DNA from 3 places in the Chryseomicrobium aureum genome. Region 2 is predicted to be linked to each of the others. Evidence: a T-box and tRNA genes for the amino acid it is inferred to sense, from the RefSeq annotation. Region 2 holds a T-box; the other regions hold tRNA genes.
The links. The T-box of region 2 lies ahead of leuS (leucine--tRNA ligase). A T-box ahead of a tRNA ligase gene usually reads a tRNA of that ligase, here a tRNA-Leu.

Region 1 (7,412 bases), 880 kb from region 2:
CCCTGTAGATTGGGATAACTCCGGGAAACCGGGGCTAATACCGAATAATCCACCAGACCACATGGTCCGGTGTTGAAAGGCGGCCTCGGCTGTCACTACAGGATGGGCCCGCGGCGCATTAGCTAGTTGGTGGGGTAACGGCCCACCAAGGCGACGATGCGTAGCCGACCTGAGAGGGTGATCGGCCACACTGGGACTGAGACACGGCCCAGACTCCTACGGGAGGCAGCAGTAGGGAATCTTCCACAATGGACGAAAGTCTGATGGAGCAACGCCGCGTGAGTGAAGAAGGTTCTCGGATCGTAAAACTCTGTTGTGAGGGAAGAACAAGTACCGGAGTAACTGCCGGTACCTTGACGGTACCTCATTAGAAAGCCACGGCTAACTACGTGCCAGCAGCCGCGGTAATACGTAGGTGGCAAGCGTTGTCCGGAATCATTGGGCGTAAAGCGCGCGCAGGCGGTCCCTTAAGTCTGATGTGAAAGCCCACGGCTCAACCGTGGAGGGTCATTGGAAACTGGGGGACTTGAGTGCAGAAGAGGAAAGCGGAATTCCAAGTGTAGCGGTGAAATGCGTAGAGATTTGGAGGAACACCAGTGGCGAAGGCGGCTTTCTGGTCTGTAACTGACGCTGAGGCGCGAAAGCGTGGGGAGCAAACAGGATTAGATACCCTGGTAGTCCACGCCGTAAACGATGAGTGCTAAGTGTTAGGGGGTTTCCGCCCCTTAGTGCTGCAGCTAACGCATTAAGCACTCCGCCTGGGGAGTACGGTCGCAAGACTGAAACTCAAAGGAATTGACGGGGGCCCGCACAAGCGGTGGAGCATGTGGTTTAATTCGAAGCAACGCGAAGAACCTTACCAGGTCTTGACATCCCGCCGACCGCCTAGGAGACTAGGCCTTCCCTTCGGGGACGGCGGTGACAGGTGGTGCATGGTTGTCGTCAGCTCGTGTCGTGAGATGTTGGGTTAAGTCCCGCAACGAGCGCAACCCTTGATCTTAGTTGCCAGCATTCAGTTGGGCACTCTAAGGTGACTGCCGGTGACAAACCGGAGGAAGGTGGGGATGACGTCAAATCATCATGCCCCTTATGACCTGGGCTACACACGTGCTACAATGGATGGTACAAAGGGCTGCGAACCCGCGAGGGGGAGCCAATCCCATAAAACCATTCTCAGTTCGGATTGTAGGCTGCAACTCGCCTACATGAAGCTGGAATCGCTAGTAATCGTGGATCAGCATGCCACGGTGAATACGTTCCCGGGCCTTGTACACACCGCCCGTCACACCACGAGAGTTTGTAACACCCGAAGTCGGTGGGGTAACCTTTATGGGGCCAGCCGCCGAAGGTGGGACAGATGATTGGGGTGAAGTCGTAACAAGGTAGCCGTATCGGAAGGTGCGGCTGGATCACCTCCTTTCTAAGGATTATTTCGGAACAGACCCTTTGGTCTGACTTGACGTCTTGCAGTTCAGTTTTGAATGTTCATACATTCAACAACCTGTTCTTTGAAAACTGGATAGAACGACATTGATTGTAACAAAACACAACGTCAAGCAATTGACGTGTGACCTGAAGTCTCTTCTTTAATGGAGAGCACTAACTTAGGTTAAGTTAGGAAGGGCGCACGGTGGATGCCTTGGCACTAGGAGCCTATGAAGGACGGCACTAACACCGATATGCTTCGGGGAGCTGTAAGTGAGCTTTGATCCGGAGATTTCCGAATGGGGAAACCCAGCACGCGTAATGGCGTGTTACCTTCCAGTGAATACATAGCTGGTCGGAGGCAGACCCAGGGAACTGAAACATCTAAGTACCTGGAGGAAGAGAAAGAAAAATCGATTCCCTGAGTAGCGGCGAGCGAAACGGGAAGAGCCCAAACCAAGAGGCTTGCCTCTTGGGGTTGTAGGACACTCTATACGGAGTTACAAAGGCAAGGGGTAGACGAAGCGGTCTGGAAAGGCCCACGACACGAGGTAAGAGTCCTGTAGTCCAAACCCATTGCCCTCCAGAGTGGATCCTGAGTACGGCGGAACACGTGAAATTCCGTCGGAATCCGGGAGGACCATCTCCCAAGGCTAAATACTCCCTAGTGACCGATAGTGAACCAGTACCGTGAGGGAAAGGTGAAAAGCACCCCGGAAGGGGAGTGAAAGAGATCCTGAAACCGTGTGCCTACAAGTAGTTAGAGCCCGTTAATGGGTGATAGCGTGCCTTTTGTAGAATGAACCGGCGAGTTACGATTCCATGCAAGGTTAAGTCGAGGAGACGGAGCCGCAGCGAAAGCGAGTCTGAACAGGGCGAATGAGTATGGGGTCGTAGACCCGAAACCAGGTGATCTACCCATGTCCAGGATGAAGGTGAGGTAACACTCACTGGAGGTCCGAACCCACGCACGTTGAAAAGTGCGGGGATGAGGTGTGGGTAGCGGAGAAATTCCAATCGAACCTGGAGATAGCTGGTTCTCTCCGAAATAGCTTTAGGGCTAGCCTCAGATGAAGAATCTCGGAGGTAGAGCACTGTTTGGACTAGGGGCCCATCCCGGGTTACCGAATTCAGACAAACTCCGAATGCCGATGATTTGTATCTGGGAGTCAGACTGCGAGTGATAAGATCCGTAGTCAAGAGGGAAACAGCCCAGACCACCAGCTAAGGTCCCCAAGTAACCGTTAAGTGGAAAAGGATGTGGCGTTGCTTAGACAACCAGGATGTTGGCTTAGAAGCAGCCATCATTTAAAGAGTGCGTAATAGCTCACTGGTCGAGTGACGCTGCGCCGAAAATGTATCGGGGCTAAACGGTTCACCGAAGCTGTGGATGCATACCTAGGGTATGCGTGGTAGGAGAGCGTTCTAAGGGCGTCGAAGTCTGACCGGAAGGACAGGTGGAGCGCTTAGAAGTGAGAATGCCGGTATGAGTAGCGAAAGATGGGTGAGAATCCCATCCACCGTATGACCAAGGTTTCCTGAGGAAGGCTCGTCCGCTCAGGGTCAGTCGGGACCTAAGTCGAGGCCGATAGGCGTAGACGATGGACAACAGGTTGATATTCCTGTACCACCTCCCCGCCATTTGAGTGATGGGGGGACGCAGTAGGATAGGGAAGCGTGCCGTTGGATGTGCACGTTCAAGCAGTGAGGTGTGATGTGAGGCAAATCCCGCATCTATAACACCAGGCTGTGATGAGGAGGACATAGTCCGAAGTTTCTGATTTCACGCTGCCAAGAAAAGCCTCTAGCGAGGCGGGAGGTGCCCGTACCGCAAACCGACACAGGTGGTCGAGGAGAGAATCCTAAGGTGAGCGAGTGAACTCTCGTTAAGGAACTCGGCAAAATGACCCCGTAACTTCGGGAGAAGGGGTGCTCTGACAGGGTGAAAGCCCGAGAGAGCCGCAGTGAATAGGCCCAGGCGACTGTTTAGCAAAAACACAGGTCTCTGCAAAACCGTAAGGTGACGTATAGGGGCTGACGCCTGCCCGGTGCTGGAAGGTTAAGAGGAGTGCTTAGCGCAAGCGAAGGTGCGAATTGAAGCCCCAGTAAACGGCGGCCGTAACTATAACGGTCCTAAGGTAGCGAAATTCCTTGTCGGGTAAGTTCCGACCCGCACGAAAGGCGTAACGATCTGGGCACTGTCTCAACGAGAGACTCGGTGAAATTATAGTACCTGTGAAGATGCAGGTTACCCGCGACAGGACGGAAAGACCCCGTGGAGCTTTACTGTAGCCTGATATTGAACTTTGGTGCAACTTGTACAGGATAGGTAGGAGCCTAAGAGCCCGGAGCGCCAGCTTCGGAGGAGGCGTCGGTGGGATACTACCCTGGTTGTATTGAAGTTCTAACCCATGCCCGTGACCCGGGCAGGAGACAGTGTCAGGCGGACAGTTTGACTGGGGCGGTCGCCTCCTAAAGTGTAACGGAGGCGCCCAAAGGTTCCCTCAGAATGGTTGGAAATCATTCGAAGAGTGTAAAGGCAGAAGGGAGCTTGACTGCGAGACCTACAAGTCGAGCAGGGTCGAAAGACGGGCTTAGTGATCCGGTGGTTCCGCATGGAAGGGCCATCGCTCAACGGATAAAAGCTACCCCGGGGATAACAGGCTTATCTCCCCCAAGAGTCCACATCGACGGGGAGGTTTGGCACCTCGATGTCGGCTCATCGCATCCTGGGGCTGTAGTCGGTCCCAAGGGTTGGGCTGTTCGCCCATTAAAGCGGTACGCGAGCTGGGTTCAGAACGTCGTGAGACAGTTCGGTCCCTATCCGTCGTGGGCGTAGGAAATTTGAGAGGAGCTGTCCTTAGTACGAGAGGACCGGGATGGACACACCGCTGGTGTACCAGTTGTCTTGCCAAAGGCATCGCTGGGTAGCTATGTGTGGACGGGATAAGTGCTGAAAGCATCTAAGCATGAAGCCCCCCTCAAGATGAGATTTCCCATTACGCAAGTAAGTAAGATCCCTCAAAGACGATGAGGTAGATAGGTTCGGGGTGGAAGCACGGCGACGTGTGGAGCTGACGAATACTAATCGATCGAGGACTTAACCAAAAAACGAGATGTGAAGTGACCTGCGCAAGAAACTCCGAGTAGATCGGACGTGCACGAGAAGACGGTCTTCGTCTTATCGGGTGCGGCCGGTCTGGGAGCGTGTTTCTAGGTCACGGAACTCGACAACATTTAGATGTGGATTCGATTCCATATCTGAACACAATCAATTGTCATTCTATCCAGTTTTGAAAGAACAAATTTTATTGAGAAAACACTTGTAATACCGGGTGGGTTTGATATAATAAAGCTTGTCTTTCAACAAATGAATAGCCAGTCTAGTGATGACGGCGAAGAGGTCACACCCGTTCCCATACCGAACACGGAAGTTAAGCTCTTCAGCGCCGATGGTAGTTGGGGGTCTCCCCCTGTGAGAGTAGGACGTCGCTAGGCAATGGAGGATTAGCTCAGCTGGGAGAGCACCTGCCTTACAAGCAGGGGGTCGGCGGTTCGATCCCGTCATCCTCCACCATTTATTTAAAAAGTGAAATAGCCTGAGGTAGAAAGTCCGAGGAAATCAGGCGTGCACAAGAAGATGTTTCATCTTATTGGGTGCGACAGATTCCGGAGTGGGTTTCTGGGCTATGTAACTAGATTCAACACCGTGCCGGTGTAGCTCAACTGGTAGAGCAACTGACTTGTAATCAGTAGGTTGAGGGTTCAAGTCCTTTCGCCGGCACCACTTCAAGAGAGCCATTAGCTCAGTTGGTAGAGCATCTGACTTTTAATCAGAGGGTCGAAGGTTCGAGTCCTTCATGGCTCACCATTTTATATGAACATGCGGGTGTGGCGGAACTGGCAGACGCACTAGACTTAGGATCTAGCGCCGCAAGGCGTGGGGGTTCGACTCCCTTCACCCGCACCATTTTCATATGACATCTATACAATGCGGAAGTAGTTCAGTGGTAGAACACCACCTTGCCAAGGTGGGGGTCGCGAGTTCGAACCTCGTCTTCCGCTCCATTTATTTTTTTTTGCCTTACAACACCCTTGCCGGGGTGGCGGAACTGGCAGACGCACAGGACTTAAAATCCTGCGGTAGGTGACTACCGTACCGGTTCGATTCCGGTCCTCGGCACCACTTATAGTAATGCGCCCGTAGCTCAATTGGATAGAGCGTCTGACTACGGATCAGAAGGTTGTGGGTTCGACTCCTGCCGGGCGCGCCATAATACGAGAAGTAGCTCAGCTTGGTAGAGCACTTGGTTTGGGACCAAGGGGTCGCAGGTTCGAATCCTGTCTTCTCGACCATTTTTAATTTAATACCCTTTTGGGGCCTTAGCTCAGCTGGGAGAGCGCCTGCCTTGCACGCAGGAGGTCAGCGGTTCGATCCCGCTAGGCTCCACCATTGAACATTGAAAACTGAACATGCAAGACGTCAAGATAGAGCGTCACCGCCCCGACCCCCGTTGGGTGTGCGTGACGCAAACACGAATCAAGTCGCTTCCTATAAACGGTTGTGATGGACGTTCAAAAATGGACATCATTATGATGCCAGCAACAAAATGAGCTTACATTAAGTTCTCTTTTATGGAGAGTTTGATCCTGGCTCAGGACGAACGCTGGCGGCGTGCCTAATACATGCAAGTCGAGCGGATGAAGGAGGAGCTTGCTCCTCCAGATTCAGCGGCGGACGGGTGAGTAACACGTGGGCAACCTGCCCTGTAGATTGGGATAACTCCGGGAAACCGGGGCTAATACCGAATAATCCACCAGACCACATGGTCCGGTGTTGAAAGGCGGCCTCGGCTGTCACTACAGGATGGGCCCGCGGCGCATTAGCTAGTTGGTGGGGTAACGGCCCACCAAGGCGACGATGCGTAGCCGACCTGAGAGGGTGATCGGCCACACTGGGACTGAGACACGGCCCAGACTCCTACGGGAGGCAGCAGTAGGGAATCTTCCACAATGGACGAAAGTCTGATGGAGCAACGCCGCGTGAGTGAAGAAGGTTCTCGGATCGTAAAACTCTGTTGTGAGGGAAGAACAAGTACCGGAGTAACTGCCGGTACCTTGACGGTACCTCATTAGAAAGCCACGGCTAACTACGTGCCAGCAGCCGCGGTAATACGTAGGTGGCAAGCGTTGTCCGGAATCATTGGGCGTAAAGCGCGCGCAGGCGGTCCCTTAAGTCTGATGTGAAAGCCCACGGCTCAACCGTGGAGGGTCATTGGAAACTGGGGGACTTGAGTGCAGAAGAGGAAAGCGGAATTCCAAGTGTAGCGGTGAAATGCGTAGAGATTTGGAGGAACACCAGTGGCGAAGGCGGCTTTCTGGTCTGTAACTGACGCTGAGGCGCGAAAGCGTGGGGAGCAAACAGGATTAGATACCCTGGTAGTCCACGCCGTAAACGATGAGTGCTAAGTGTTAGGGGGTTTCCGCCCCTTAGTGCTGCAGCTAACGCATTAAGCACTCCGCCTGGGGAGTACGGTCGCAAGACTGAAACTCAAAGGAATTGACGGGGGCCCGCACAAGCGGTGGAGCATGTGGTTTAATTCGAAGCAACGCGAAGAACCTTACCAGGTCTTGACATCCCGCCGACCGCCTAGGAGACTAGGCCTTCCCTTCGGGGACGGCGGTGACAGGTGGTGCATGGTTGTCGTCAGCTCGTGTCGTGAGATGTTGGGTTAAGTCCCGCAACGAGCGCAACCCTTGATCTTAGTTGCCAGCATTCAGTTGGGCACTCTAAGGTGACTGCCGGTGACAAACCGGAGGAAGGTGGGGATGACGTCAAATCATCATGCCCCTTATGACCTGGGCTACACACGTGCTACAATGGATGGTACAAAGGGCTGCGAACCCGCGAGGGGGAGCCAATCCCATAAAACCATTCTCAGTTCGGATTGTAGGCTGCAACTCGCCTACATGAAGCTGGAATCGCT
Region 2 (7,412 bases):
GGAAAGTGATGGAAGATAGCGGAGCAGCGGATGCTGTTGCAAAGTTTGTAACTGACAAACTAGGTTTGAAATATGCAGTATTAGCTATTGTTATCGCCTGTGCTATCTTGACGTACGGTGGAGTTTCTTTATTTGTAGTTGCATTTGCCGTCTATCCAATGGCAATTTCACTATTCAAACAAGCGAACTTACCAAGACGCTTTATTCCGGCAACATTAGGTCTTGGTTCTGTGACGTTCACGATGACATCAGCAGGTTCACCAGAAATTCAAAACTGGATTCCGATTCCTTTCCTTGGCACGAATGCCTATGCAGGGTGGGAAGTTAGTATCATTGTCGCCATCTTCATGGCTGTATTTGGTTATATGTGGTTAAAAAAGCTAATTGTGAAAGCAGTAAACAAAGGAGAAGTGTTTGAGGCACGTCCAAATGATCCAACGTTTGACACGACACGACCATTACCAAACCCATTCCTTTCTTTTGTACCTCTCGTTGTCGTATTGATCATTGCATTCATCTTCCATGATTCACTGCAGCAGTCGGCTTTAATCATTGCCTTGTTGTCTGGTATTTTGGCAACATTCATTGTTAGCTGGAGATACTTTAAAAATCCATGGGAAGCTGTCTCACAAGGGACTCTTGGAGCAATTATTGCAATCGGGAACACGGCAGCAGTAGTAGGTTTCGGTGGAGTGGCAAAAGAAACAGAAGCCTTTTCAATTGCAGTCAATGCAATGACGAGCATTCCAGGTTCTCCGCTTATAGGAGCAGCAGTTGCTGTCTCTGTTATTGCGGGTATGACGGGCTCTGCTTCGGGTGGTCAACAAATCGCTTTACCACTAATTGCACCGGGCTATTTAGATGCTGGTGTGAACGCGGAAGCACTTCACCGTGTAGTTGCGATTTCATCAGGTGCACTGGATTCACTTCCGCACAATGGGTATGTTGTTACGACAATTCAATCGATTTGTGGCGAGAAGCATAGTGCAGCCTACTGGCCAATGGCGGCAGTAACTGTAGCAATTCCAGTGATCGGTGTAATTATTGCGATTGCTCTATTCTCATTAGGCTTTGGTATTTAACAGTAAAGTGATTAAGCCGCCTCGTGCGGCTTTTTCTATTCAGAATAGCAACAGGAGGGACATCGATGGTACAAGATAAAGTTGTATTAATTACAGGAGCAGCTCAAGGGATCGGTTTTGAAATTGCAGAAGAGTTTTTCAAAAATGGAGCCAAAGTTGTGCTTACAGACATTAACGAAGAAAAAGTAAAAGAATCCGCTGCAGCGCTTGGTGGCGACAGCCTTGGTATTAAATGTGACGTGACAAACGAAGAGGAATTGAAAGCTTCGATTGATCAGACAGTTGCAACATTTGGTCGACTAGATATCTTAATTAACAATGCTGGGATGCAACACGTGGCAATGCTTGAAGATTTTCCGACAGAGCGTTTTGAACTTCTAATTAAAATCATGCTGACAGCACCGTTTGTCGCAACGAAACACGCACTTCCGCATATGCGTAAACAAGGTTTCGGCCGCATTATTAATATGGCGTCTATCAATGGTCTTGTCGGGTTTGCAGGGAAAGCTGCATACAACTCAGCGAAACACGGCGTGATTGGATTAACAAAAGTGGCTGCACTTGAAACGGCAGTAGACGGCATCACAGTCAATGCGATTTGCCCAGGTTATGTGGACACACCACTTGTGCGCAATCAGATGCAAGACTTAGCGACAACACGCAACGTGCCACTTGAAAGTGTACTCGAAGAAGTCATCTATCCATTAGTTCCTCAAAAGCGTCTACTAGACGTAAAAGAAATTGCAGACCTTGCAATGTTTATCTCGAGCGAGCAAGCAAAAGGGATGACAGGTCAGGCAGTTGTATTAGACGGCGGCTACACGGTTCAATAAAGCACTTGAACAACGGCGCGTCTTCCGGTACAATTACAATCAATAACAGACTGTGATAAGGATCAGTAGGAACTGTAGATTTCTTTAGAGAGCTGGTGGGTGGTGCAAACCAGTGAAATCCGATTCTGAACTCCCCTTTGAGTCAAACAGGCGAACATTTAGTAGTCTGTTTCGTATTCCGCGTTAAGGAATCAAGTTGAGCAGAATTCTGCTAATTTGGGTGGTACCGCGTGAGACTAAATTTCTCTCGTCCCTTTTTTAAGGGGCGAGTTTTTTTATTGTCTAAAATGCGCCACCAACAAGGAGGAACTACAATGAGTTTTCCGCATCAGGAAATCGAGAAGAAGTGGCAACAATTTTGGGATGACAACAAAACATTCCGCACAGAGAACGACAACTCAAAGCAAAAGTTTTACGCACTAGACATGTTCCCATATCCATCAGGAGCTGGCCTACACGTAGGACACCCAGAAGGATACACGGCTACAGATATTTTGAGCCGTATGAAGCGTATGCAAGGGTACAACGTATTGCACCCAATGGGGTGGGACGCGTTTGGTCTTCCTGCAGAGCAATACGCACTAGATACAGGAAACGACCCGGCTGAATTCACAGCGCAAAACGTAGCGACGTTCAAGCGTCAGATGAAAGATCTTGGCTTCTCCTATGATTGGGACCGTGAAGTAAATACGACGGATCCGAACTACTACAAGTGGACGCAGTGGATTTTTATTCAGCTGTATAACAAAGGCTTGGCGTACGTGGATGAAGTGGCTGTGAACTGGTGTCCAGCTCTTGGTACCGTTCTTGCTAACGAAGAAATTGTCGACGGCGTTTCAGAGCGCGGCGGCCACCCAGTCGAGCGACGTCCGATGCGTCAATGGGTGTTACGTATCACTGAATATGCAGAGCGTTTACTGGATGATTTAGAAGAACTGGACTGGCCGGAAAGCATTAAAGATATGCAGCGCAACTGGATTGGCAAATCTGAAGGTGCTGAAATCACGTTTGCAATCGATGGAACAGATAAGAGCTTCCGTGCTTTCACGACGCGCCCAGATACTTTGTTTGGTGCAACGTATGCCGTGCTTGCTCCTGAACATGCTTTAGTGTCGGACATCACAACAGCTGATCAAAAAGAAGCGGTGGAAGCTTACTTAGATAAAGTGAAGTTAAAGAGTGATTTAGAACGTACGGATCTTGCGAAAGAAAAGACAGGCGTATTCACAGGTGCTTATGCCGTTAATCCTGTATCAGGTGAAAAAATGCCGATTTGGATTGCAGACTATGTACTTGCTACTTACGGAACAGGTGCTATCATGGCGGTTCCGGCACACGACGAGCGTGATTATGAGTTCGCTACTGAATTCAACTTACCAATCAAGGAAGTCGTGGCTGGAGGAGACATTACAAAAGAAGCATACGTTGGGGACGGCGAGCATGTGAACTCGGAATTCCTTGATGGTTTAGGTAAAGAAGAAGCTATCGCAAAAATGATTGGCTGGTTAGCGGACAAAGGTGTCGGCGAAAAGAAAATCACGTACCGCTTGCGCGACTGGCTATTCAGCCGCCAACGTTACTGGGGTGAACCGATTCCAATCATTCACTGGGAAGATGGCACAATGACGACAGTTCCGGAAGATGAGCTTCCTCTAGAACTTCCAAAAACGACAGACATCAAACCAAGCGGCACTGGCGAGTCACCACTTGCGAACATTGAAGAATGGGTGAACGTGGTACATCCTGAAACCGGCATGAAAGGTCGTCGTGAAACTAACACCATGCCACAATGGGCAGGTAGCTGCTGGTACTATATCCGTTACATCGATCCAGACAATGCGGATGCAATCGCAGATCCAGAGCTATTGAAACGTTGGCTGCCTGTAGATATTTATATCGGTGGAGTCGAGCACGCTGTTCTTCACTTGCTATACGCGCGTTTCTGGCACAAAGTGTTGTACGATGTAGGCGTCGTCCACACGAAGGAGCCATTCCAGAAGTTATTTAACCAAGGAATGATTCTTGGGGAAGGTAACGAGAAGATGTCAAAATCAAAAGGCAATGTTGTTAATCCGGACGACATCGTTCTTTCACACGGTGCCGACACATTACGTATGTATGAAATGTTCATGGGACCACTTGAAGCAGCTGTTACATGGTCAACAAACGGATTAGACGGCTCTCGTCGTTTCCTAGACCGCATCTGGCGTTTGATGATGACAGAAGAAGGGACGCTTGCTGCGAAAGTTCAAGAGTCATCGGACACAACACTTGAGAAGGTCTACCATCAAACAGTGAAAAAAGTGACAGAAGACTACGAAGGCATTCGTTTCAATACAGCCATTTCGCAATTGATGGTGTTCATCAACGAATGTTACAAAGCCGATGTTGTGCCAACGCACTATGCAGAAGGTTTTGTGAAGATGTTGTCCCCAATTGCACCGCACGTAGCGGAAGAGTTGTGGCAGCACTTAGGTCACACAGAGTCCATCACATATGCAGAATGGCCAACGTATGACGAGAGCAAATTGGTCGATAACGAAATCGAAATTCCGGTTCAAGTGAACGGAAAACTTCGTGCGAAAGTCGTTGTGGCGAAAGATGCTTCTCGTGAAGAAATGGAGAAAATTGCGTTTGAAAACGAAGTAGTAAAAGAGTGGACAGACGGCAAGGAAATCCGCAAAGTGATTGCAATCCCTGGCAAGATGGTCAATATTGTCGTTGGATAATAGATCAGCCCCCTTCACCTATTTTGGTGGAGGGGGCTTTTGATTGAGTTCATTAAAAGTGGAAATCCCTACAGCCAGGTTGCCATTTCCTGGGTGAGTTTCCCTGAGCCTCCCCACGTAAGCTGAAAGAAGAGCACTTTCATCTTCGTTGCCGGGTCTCAGGAAAACTCAGATGGCCCGGGAAATGACAACCTGGCTTCCGGGATTTGATACCAACTTTAATCGCAAAAAAAGAACTTCCAAGTTAATGGAGTTCTTTATTTGAATTATTAACTGTTATTTATGTACCTTCTCATCTACGAACTTTTACACTATTTTTGTAAGACCCAGCAATTATTACGTAGCAAAATAGTAATGTGGCAACTATTAATATCGTAACCGAGATGAAACTAGGATCACCCAGAAGAGCCTGAAAGATATTTACCAATGAAATTCCTTTATCTATCCATCTTAAAATACCTGATAAGATGAAACCAGTCAGTATACCAGAAAACATAAGTATCCAAAATTTAGATTTACTCATATCAGCCTCCAAAATTTTAAATATGTTGAATTAGTACTTCACTTAACATAATAATATCATAATATTCTATATTTGGAATTTTATTTCCTTTTTTTAATGGGTGACAGGCACCGATTTCTCTCTTTAATTGCGACGAATCCCTATATAACACCATTTTTATTTCCAACAGTTCCCATTTGGTGCCTGTCACTTATTTTCAAAACCTCAGCGACACAAGCCCTTGCTAGGAAAGATCTTAGGAAATTAGGGTCTGGTTATTGAATTAGTTTCCATAAAACGACTTCGGTAGAATAAATTCGATTTGGGTAGATTAAATCCCACTTTGGGTAGAATAAATTTCACTTTCGGTAGAAGAACGGTCGCTCAGTTTTCGAGTGACCGATTTTTCATGGATTCTCTTTATTAATTTTCCTTAACTCAACGCCTTGGAGTCGGCTCCACATTTAGGCGAAATCGAGTTCCGAACGCCAGAAACACGCTCCGGAATCAGCCGCACCCGCAAAGGCTGAAAAGCGCCTTCACGGGCACGTCTGATTTCCTCGGAGTTTCTAGAGTGGCGTTCTACACATCTAGAGTAATCGAGTTGCGCCTCCTAGAAATCCCGCAAGATGCCAACGCATCCCATGAAGCAAAGAGCGCTTCACGCGCTCCGCTGTCATCTTGCACAATTTCTGAACAGTCGGCTCCACATCTAAAGTGACGCCGCACTCATCCCCGCAACTCTGCCTGTAACAAGGGCCGCTGTGATATTGTAGCCGCCCGTGTAGCCGTGGATATCCAAAACTTCCCCGCAGAAATAAAGCCCGTGCTTTTTCTTCGACGCCATCGTCTTTGGCTCGATTTCTTTAATTGAAACACCGCCACCCGTCACATAAGCTTTTTCAAGTGGCTGCGTACCATCGACTAGCATCGAAAACGACTTCAACAATGTAGAGAAAGTACGTACGCGTTCAGCTGACAACTCTTCACCACGCAAGTCCTCACTGATTTCCGCACGCTTCAGCAAAAATAACAGCCATCTTTCCGGGACAAGGCCTTTCAATGAATTCTTCACTGCTTTTTTTGGTTCGTCTTTTAAAATGCCGTACACATGTTGGAACGTTTCTTCACCGTTCTTTTCTGGCAATGAATCGATGCGCAGTTCGACTGGTTTTCCACCATTTTTCTTACGTTCTTTTACAACAAATTGACTGCAACGCAAGATAGCGGGACCGCTGACGCCAAAGTGCGTGAATAGCATATCCATCTGATGCGTTACTAGTGTTTTGCCTTTAGCGTTGTGCACGCTCACGGCAACATCGCGAAGAGCAAGGCCTTGCAATTCTTTTGTGCGAATAAATGCTTCAGAAGATAAAACGGGTACTTCTGTCGGGAAAAGTTCCGTTACTGTGTGGCCAGCTTTTTCTGCCCATGGGTAGCCATCTCCCGTCGAGCCTGTTTGCGGAACTGCTTTTCCACCAACGGCAACTACAACGGCATGCGCGCGAATTTCTGTACCGTCTTCGAGGCGAACGCCAAGTACTTTTTCATCGTCCATTAATAGCTTCGCAACTTTTGTTTGTAGACGGACGTCTACATGCCAGCGTTTCATTTCGTCAATCAAAGCATTGACAACATCCATGGCTTTGTTCGAAACCGGGAACATGCGCCCGTGATCTTCTTCTTTTAAAGGAACATTCAACGCTTCAAAAAACGCAATGATGTCTTCGTTATTAAATACGGAGAATGGACTGTACAAGAATCGACCATTTCCTGGGATGTGCTTTACGATTTCTTCTTGAGGCAGACGGTTTGTTACGTTACAACGTCCGCCACCAGAAATGGCTAATTTTTTTCCGAGCTTTGTACCTTTTTCAATGAGTAAAACTTTTTTCTTTTCGGCACCTGCAGCGCACGCCGCCATAAGTCCAGACGGCCCGCCGCCGATTACGATTACATCAAACATGAATTGGTCACAATCCTTTTTTTCTTTTTAGTATACAGCATTGAGCTTTTGTGTGAGGAGCTGTAAACTGAAAGATAGACATTTTGCAGATGGGACGATGATGATGGCAGGAAATTTGCTGAAAGGCACTATGATATTAACGCTCGGGCTCGTTTTATCACGAATTCTTGGCGTGCTTTATGTAATACCGTTTTATCAACTGATTGGGGAAGAGTATGTGGTGCTTTATCAATACGCATATGTTCCTTATACAATTATGCTAGCCATTGCGGTTTCCGGTGTTCCGGTAGCAGTCAGTAA
Region 3 (7,412 bases), 1.1 Mb from region 2:
AACGCTCTCCTACCACGCATACCCTAGGTATGCATCCACAGCTTCGGTGAACCGTTTAGCCCCGATACATTTTCGGCGCAGCGTCACTCGACCAGTGAGCTATTACGCACTCTTTAAATGATGGCTGCTTCTAAGCCAACATCCTGGTTGTCTAAGCAACGCCACATCCTTTTCCACTTAACGGTTACTTGGGGACCTTAGCTGGTGGTCTGGGCTGTTTCCCTCTTGACTACGGATCTTATCACTCGCAGTCTGACTCCCAGATACAAATCATCGGCATTCGGAGTTTGTCTGAATTCGGTAACCCGGGATGGGCCCCTAGTCCAAACAGTGCTCTACCTCCGAGATTCTTCATCTGAGGCTAGCCCTAAAGCTATTTCGGAGAGAACCAGCTATCTCCAGGTTCGATTGGAATTTCTCCGCTACCCACACCTCATCCCCGCACTTTTCAACGTGCGTGGGTTCGGACCTCCAGTGAGTGTTACCTCACCTTCATCCTGGACATGGGTAGATCACCTGGTTTCGGGTCTACGACCCCATACTCATTCGCCCTGTTCAGACTCGCTTTCGCTGCGGCTCCGTCTCCTCGACTTAACCTTGCATGGAATCGTAACTCGCCGGTTCATTCTACAAAAGGCACGCTATCACCCATTAACGGGCTCTAACTACTTGTAGGCACACGGTTTCAGGATCTCTTTCACTCCCCTTCCGGGGTGCTTTTCACCTTTCCCTCACGGTACTGGTTCACTATCGGTCACTAGGGAGTATTTAGCCTTGGGAGATGGTCCTCCCGGATTCCGACGGAATTTCACGTGTTCCGCCGTACTCAGGATCCACTCTGGAGGGCAATGGGTTTGGACTACAGGACTCTTACCTCGTGTCGTGGGCCTTTCCAGACCGCTTCGTCTACCCCTTGCCTTTGTAACTCCGTATAGAGTGTCCTACAACCCCAAGAGGCAAGCCTCTTGGTTTGGGCTCTTCCCGTTTCGCTCGCCGCTACTCAGGGAATCGATTTTTCTTTCTCTTCCTCCAGGTACTTAGATGTTTCAGTTCCCTGGGTCTGCCTCCGACCAGCTATGTATTCACTGGAAGGTAACACGCCATTACGCGTGCTGGGTTTCCCCATTCGGAAATCTCCGGATCAAAGCTCACTTACAGCTCCCCGAAGCATATCGGTGTTAGTGCCGTCCTTCATAGGCTCCTAGTGCCAAGGCATCCACCGTGCGCCCTTCCTAACTTAACCTAAGTTAGTGCTCTCCATAAAGAAGAGACTTAAGGTCACACGTCAATTGCTTGACGTTGTGTTTTGTTACAATCAATGTCGTTCTATCCAGTTTTCAAAGAACAAGAATTGGTGGAGCCTAGCGGGATCGAACCGCTGACCTCCTGCGTGCAAGGCAGGCGCTCTCCCAGCTGAGCTAAGGCCCCGAGAATGGGTATCTAATTAAAAAATGGTGGGCCTAAATGGACTCGAACCATCGACCTCACGCTTATCAGGCGTGCGCTCTAACCAGCTGAGCTATAGGCCCCAAAAGAATGCAATTGTAGTTGAACATTCAAAACTGAACTGCAAGACGTCAAGTCAGACCAAAGGGTCTGTTCCGAAATAATCCTTAGAAAGGAGGTGATCCAGCCGCACCTTCCGATACGGCTACCTTGTTACGACTTCACCCCAATCATCTGTCCCACCTTCGGCGGCTGGCCCCATAAAGGTTACCCCACCGACTTCGGGTGTTACAAACTCTCGTGGTGTGACGGGCGGTGTGTACAAGGCCCGGGAACGTATTCACCGTGGCATGCTGATCCACGATTACTAGCGATTCCAGCTTCATGTAGGCGAGTTGCAGCCTACAATCCGAACTGAGAATGGTTTTATGGGATTGGCTCCCCCTCGCGGGTTCGCAGCCCTTTGTACCATCCATTGTAGCACGTGTGTAGCCCAGGTCATAAGGGGCATGATGATTTGACGTCATCCCCACCTTCCTCCGGTTTGTCACCGGCAGTCACCTTAGAGTGCCCAACTGAATGCTGGCAACTAAGATCAAGGGTTGCGCTCGTTGCGGGACTTAACCCAACATCTCACGACACGAGCTGACGACAACCATGCACCACCTGTCACCGCCGTCCCCGAAGGGAAGGCCTAGTCTCCTAGGCGGTCGGCGGGATGTCAAGACCTGGTAAGGTTCTTCGCGTTGCTTCGAATTAAACCACATGCTCCACCGCTTGTGCGGGCCCCCGTCAATTCCTTTGAGTTTCAGTCTTGCGACCGTACTCCCCAGGCGGAGTGCTTAATGCGTTAGCTGCAGCACTAAGGGGCGGAAACCCCCTAACACTTAGCACTCATCGTTTACGGCGTGGACTACCAGGGTATCTAATCCTGTTTGCTCCCCACGCTTTCGCGCCTCAGCGTCAGTTACAGACCAGAAAGCCGCCTTCGCCACTGGTGTTCCTCCAAATCTCTACGCATTTCACCGCTACACTTGGAATTCCGCTTTCCTCTTCTGCACTCAAGTCCCCCAGTTTCCAATGACCCTCCACGGTTGAGCCGTGGGCTTTCACATCAGACTTAAGGGACCGCCTGCGCGCGCTTTACGCCCAATGATTCCGGACAACGCTTGCCACCTACGTATTACCGCGGCTGCTGGCACGTAGTTAGCCGTGGCTTTCTAATGAGGTACCGTCAAGGTACCGGCAGTTACTCCGGTACTTGTTCTTCCCTCACAACAGAGTTTTACGATCCGAGAACCTTCTTCACTCACGCGGCGTTGCTCCATCAGACTTTCGTCCATTGTGGAAGATTCCCTACTGCTGCCTCCCGTAGGAGTCTGGGCCGTGTCTCAGTCCCAGTGTGGCCGATCACCCTCTCAGGTCGGCTACGCATCGTCGCCTTGGTGGGCCGTTACCCCACCAACTAGCTAATGCGCCGCGGGCCCATCCTGTAGTGACAGCCGAGGCCGCCTTTCAACACCGGACCATGTGGTCTGGTGGATTATTCGGTATTAGCCCCGGTTTCCCGGAGTTATCCCAATCTACAGGGCAGGTTGCCCACGTGTTACTCACCCGTCCGCCGCTGAATCTGGAGGAGCAAGCTCCTCCTTCATCCGCTCGACTTGCATGTATTAGGCACGCCGCCAGCGTTCGTCCTGAGCCAGGATCAAACTCTCCATAAAAGAGAACTTAATAGAAGCTCATTTTGTTGCTGGCATCATTTATTCGAGTGTTAAACACTCCAATATCGATATCCAAAAAAATATCCTTCTCCACTAACGAGGGTTAGCTTCGAAAGGTTAATCTTAACGTCTTGCATGTTCAGTTTTCAATGTTCAGCTTTAATGCTCTCAAATAAATTGGAGCGGGTGAAGGGAATCGAACCCTCATCACCAGCTTGGAAGGCTGGGGTTTTACCACTAAACTACACCCGCGTGATTTGTATGTTAGTAAGAATAAAGTTATTGGCGCGCCCGGCAGGAGTCGAACCCACAACCTTCTGATCCGTAGTCAGACGCTCTATCCAATTGAGCTACGGGCGCTATTTTTGAATGGTGCGGCCGAGAGGACTTGAACCTCCACGGGGTTAACCCCCACTAGGCCCTCAACCTAGCGCGTCTGCCATTCCGCCACGACCGCGTAGTCATCAATCATGAATTGATGCGACAATCACTATTCTACTATAATTCCTTACTTACTGTCAAGGGAAAATGGTGAGCCATGAAGGACTCGAACCTTCGACCCTCTGATTAAAAGTCAGATGCTCTACCAACTGAGCTAATGGCTCTCTATAAAAAATGGCTGGGGTACTAGGATTCGAACCTAGGCATGACGGAATCAAAATCCGTTGCCTTACCGCTTGGCTATACCCCAGTAATAAAATGGCGGTCCCGACGGGAATCGAACCCGCGATCTCCTGCGTGACAGGCAGGCATGTTAACCGCTACACCACGGGACCACATTATGTATAATAGCAAAAGAAAAATGACCCCTACGGGATTCGAACCCGTGTTACCGCCGTGAAAGGGCGGTGTCTTAACCGCTTGACCAAGGGGCCATGAATGGCTCCGAAGGCAGGACTCGAACCTGCGACCTGCCGGTTAACAGCCGGATGCTCTACCAACTGAGCTACTTCGGAATGTTGTTGTTTTGTTGCTGCGTCATCAGCTGACTTTTATTATTATAGATACACCTTATAGAAAGGTCAACAGTTTTTCTCTATATTTTTATAGTTTTTTTATTCCGCCGTACTCCAACCGACCAGAACACTTGCTACACCTGTATTTATCGGTATTCATTCGAATTTTCCGACTATAATTCTGACTGCATTTTAGACATCGATACAGGTGTATGTGAGGTCTCTTCTTTTGTTTTGTGTCCGAGATTGCTCGACAGAAACGAGGAGCCCCTACTTCTTTTAATAGTTGTTTAAACTCCTGATCACCATGTTTATACCCTCTTCCTTCCAAATGTAAATGGTAATGAACCAATTCGTGTTTGATAATTCCCTCCACTTCCTCCAGACTTCCGTGACTTACATAGCGTGGATTAATTTCAATGTCGTGAGAAATTAATAGGTAGCGCCCTCCTGTGGTTCGGAGTCTTGAATTAAAGCGAGCGGTATGACGAAAAGGTTTATAAAAATAATTTAAAGAAAGCTGTTCAACTAAAACTTGTAATTCCTCTTCAGACATAATCTGCCTCTCCTTCTAAAATGCTAAATGAAATGTTTAGGTTGAAATTCACATTGACTGGAATCCGGAATGTTAATTCCCGGGCTGTTAGAGTCTTACCGAGACCCCACAACGAGACGAAGTCGATGTGAGGAAGCTCGGTGAAACTCTCCCAGGAAATGACGTTCTGGATGGAGGCTTACCATTTCATACTCAGTTCTTCTCTGGAGAAACCATAGTCAGTGCGACCCTTCCTTTTTCAATAGACACACCCTCAATCCAAACCGTAACAATATCTCCTAGCGAAACCACTTCAAGCGGGTGTCGCACGAAGCCTTTTTTTAATTTCGAAATGTGGACAAGACCATCTTGTTTTACACCTATGTCAACAAATGCTCCAAAATCCACAACATTTCGAACAGTGCCTTGAAGTTCCATACCTGGCTTCAAATCCTCAAGCTTCAAAATGTCTGTCTTGAGAAGTGGCTGGGGATAGGCGTCTCGCGGATCACGCTGTGGTCGTTTTAAAGCATCCACAATATCTTTAAATGTTTCTTTCCCTACTCCTAACTCTTCGGAATAGACAATTGCATCAAGTGCTTGTTGGGCTTCTGGAGTTCCGATTTGTTTTAAAGTGAGTCCCGCTTGCTTGATTATCTGCTCAGCTGCCGAGTAACTTTCAGGGTGGATAGCTGTTTTATCGAGCGGATTTTTTGCTTCAGGTACGCGTAAGAATCCGATTGCTTGCTCATAAGTCTTTGCGCCAAGTCGCGGAACTTTCTTCAGTTGTGTACGAGACGTAAATGTTCCCGTTTCGTTCCGAAGAGCCACTACATTCTCAGCCACTGCTTTGGATAGTCCTGCAACGTATTGCAAAAGTGAGGAAGAGGCTGTATTTACATCAACTCCGACTTGGTTTACCGCAGTTTCTACTACAAAGTGCAAGGATTCTGCCAGCTTCTTTTGCGTCACATCGTGTTGGTATTGGCCGACACCAACCGCTTTTGGTTCAATTTTCACGAGCTCTGACAAAGGATCTTGCAGTCGACGCGCAATGGATACCGCACTACGTTGTTCCACTTGCAGTTCAGGGAATTCCTGACGAGCCGTCTCAGATGCTGAATAGACAGAGGCACCCGCTTCATTGACAATCACATAAGCCGCATCGCTTCCGGAAATGCGAAGGCATTCTGCGATGAACTGTTCGGTTTCACGTGAAGCCGTCCCATTGCCAATTGCAATCAAGGAGATTGGGAAGTCTTTCAACAGACGGATAATCTTGTCCTGTGCTTCTTTCACTTTATTCATCGGTGCATGTGGATAGATGGCATCAATTTTGAGCACTTTGCCGTTTTCATCGATGATTGCCAACTTACAACCTGTTCGAAATGCTGGGTCAACACCTAACACTACTTTTCCTTTTATCGGTGGTTGTAGTAATAGACTCTTTAGATTTTCAGCAAAGATATGGATTGCTTGTGCTTCTGCCACTTCTGTTAATTCACTTCGTATTTCTCGCTCAAGTGCGGGATGAATCAATCGCTTCCATGCATCTAAAAGGATAGTTTGCGTATAGGAGAAAAGTGGATGACTTGTTGGCGGTGTCCACCGACTGCCGATTTTTGCGACAGCTTGATCCACATCTACTTCGATAGCGACACGTAACACGTCTTCTTTTTCTCCGCGATTTATAGCGAGTGTTCTGTGTGGAACGATTTTCGACACCGCTTCTGAATACTCATAGTACATTTCGAATACAGCTTTTTCATCGACGGCACCCTTTTTAAGTTTTGTTGTTATTCTTGCCTGTCGCTTGTAGAAAGCGCGTAAAGTGGATCGAACGTCCGGATCATCCGAAATCATTTCAGCAATAATATCGGATGCTCCCTGTAAAGCTTGCTCTATAGTTTCTATATCCCCTTTGACATAAGGACCTGCTAGTTTTTCAGGAGTAGTCGACGGCCATTTTAAAACCTCCGTAGCGAGCGGTTCGAGACCAAGTTCTTTGGCAATTGTCGCTTTCGTGCGCTTCTTTTGTTTATAAGGACGGTAATAATCTTCTACTCGTTGTAAGACGGTTGCTTCTTCAATTTGTTTTCGAAGTTCTTGCGTCAACTTCCCCTGTTCTTCTATGACACGTAGCACTTCTTCCTTTCGATCAGCCAATTGATTCATATAGGCAAAGCGGTCTTCAATTGCTTTAATCTGCACTTCATCTAAAGAACCCGTCTGCTCTTTTCGATAGCGTGCAATGAACGGAACTGTTTTGGCATCTTCAAGTAGCGCAATGACTTGACTGACTTGAGAAGCTTTTATCTGAAGTTCTTTCGCGATTTGTTCATGAATTTTCATTTTGTCACGTCCTTCTTAGTGAACTACTTTCCTAGAATACCATAGAAAGAACCAAACAAAAAAACCTCCTGCAAATGCAGAAGGTTCTATACCTCTTCATGAAAAAGTAGCCGTCCGGCGATAAATGTTGCATCGTCGCCAAACTTCATATCTGTCATTACACGCTCGTATAAATGGTCAGCTGAGCGTGCAGAACGAATTATTTCTTTAGGATTACGGATGTTGACCCCATCTGAATGCAGTAGGAAAGTATCGCCTGGGTAGACGGGATATGTTTGAGTCCGTAGTGATTGTTTTCTACCAGATAAATACCCCATGACCGGAAGCGGATAGATCATTTTATCAAACTTTTTTTGATACATATAAAATTTGACGTTTCCAACGCAACTATATGAAAGT

Region 1: it has a tRNA-Leu gene. The T-box ahead of leuS (leucine--tRNA ligase) is inferred to sense a tRNA for this amino acid. The anticodon was not compared.
Region 3: it has a tRNA-Leu gene. The T-box ahead of leuS (leucine--tRNA ligase) is inferred to sense a tRNA for this amino acid. The anticodon was not compared.

Annotation. Positions count from the first base shown of each region.
Region 1 covers NZ_CP171117.1:2,554,878-2,562,289, reverse strand. The annotation lists rRNA gene ACF3OH_RS13450 (16S ribosomal RNA) at 1-1,420, shown strand, start outside; rRNA gene ACF3OH_RS13445 (23S ribosomal RNA) at 1,608-4,533, shown strand; rRNA gene rrf (5S ribosomal RNA) at 4,808-4,923, shown strand; tRNA gene ACF3OH_RS13435 (tRNA-Val) at 4,927-5,002, shown strand; tRNA gene ACF3OH_RS13430 (tRNA-Thr) at 5,137-5,212, shown strand; tRNA gene ACF3OH_RS13425 (tRNA-Lys) at 5,221-5,296, shown strand; tRNA gene ACF3OH_RS13420 (tRNA-Leu) at 5,311-5,395, shown strand; tRNA gene ACF3OH_RS13415 (tRNA-Gly) at 5,419-5,493, shown strand; tRNA gene ACF3OH_RS13410 (tRNA-Leu) at 5,523-5,611, shown strand; tRNA gene ACF3OH_RS13405 (tRNA-Arg) at 5,623-5,699, shown strand; tRNA gene ACF3OH_RS13400 (tRNA-Pro) at 5,705-5,781, shown strand; tRNA gene ACF3OH_RS13395 (tRNA-Ala) at 5,803-5,878, shown strand; rRNA gene ACF3OH_RS13390 (16S ribosomal RNA) at 6,058-7,412, shown strand, end outside.
Region 2 covers NZ_CP171117.1:1,672,112-1,679,523, reverse strand. The annotation lists gene ACF3OH_RS08750 (GntP family permease) at 1-1,082, shown strand, start outside; gene ACF3OH_RS08745 (3-hydroxybutyrate dehydrogenase) at 1,148-1,915, shown strand; T-box leader at 1,959-2,173, shown strand; gene leuS (leucine--tRNA ligase) at 2,230-4,644, shown strand; gene ACF3OH_RS08735 (NAD(P)/FAD-dependent oxidoreductase) at 5,859-7,112, opposite strand; gene ACF3OH_RS08730 (oligosaccharide flippase family protein) at 7,216-7,412, shown strand, end outside.
Region 3 covers NZ_CP171117.1:609,713-617,124, reverse strand. The annotation lists rRNA gene ACF3OH_RS03450 (23S ribosomal RNA) at 1-1,243, opposite strand, end outside; tRNA gene ACF3OH_RS03445 (tRNA-Ala) at 1,353-1,428, opposite strand; tRNA gene ACF3OH_RS03440 (tRNA-Ile) at 1,453-1,529, opposite strand; rRNA gene ACF3OH_RS03435 (16S ribosomal RNA) at 1,618-3,170, opposite strand; tRNA gene ACF3OH_RS03430 (tRNA-Gly) at 3,349-3,422, opposite strand; tRNA gene ACF3OH_RS03425 (tRNA-Arg) at 3,454-3,530, opposite strand; tRNA gene ACF3OH_RS03420 (tRNA-Leu) at 3,541-3,627, opposite strand; tRNA gene ACF3OH_RS03415 (tRNA-Lys) at 3,700-3,775, opposite strand; tRNA gene ACF3OH_RS03410 (tRNA-Gln) at 3,787-3,861, opposite strand; tRNA gene ACF3OH_RS03405 (tRNA-Asp) at 3,871-3,946, opposite strand; tRNA gene ACF3OH_RS03400 (tRNA-Glu) at 3,974-4,045, opposite strand; tRNA gene ACF3OH_RS03395 (tRNA-Asn) at 4,051-4,126, opposite strand; gene ACF3OH_RS03390 (SprT family protein) at 4,215-4,682, opposite strand; gene ACF3OH_RS03385 (Tex family protein) at 4,875-7,013, opposite strand; gene ACF3OH_RS03380 (PP2C family serine/threonine-protein phosphatase) at 7,100-7,412, opposite strand, start outside.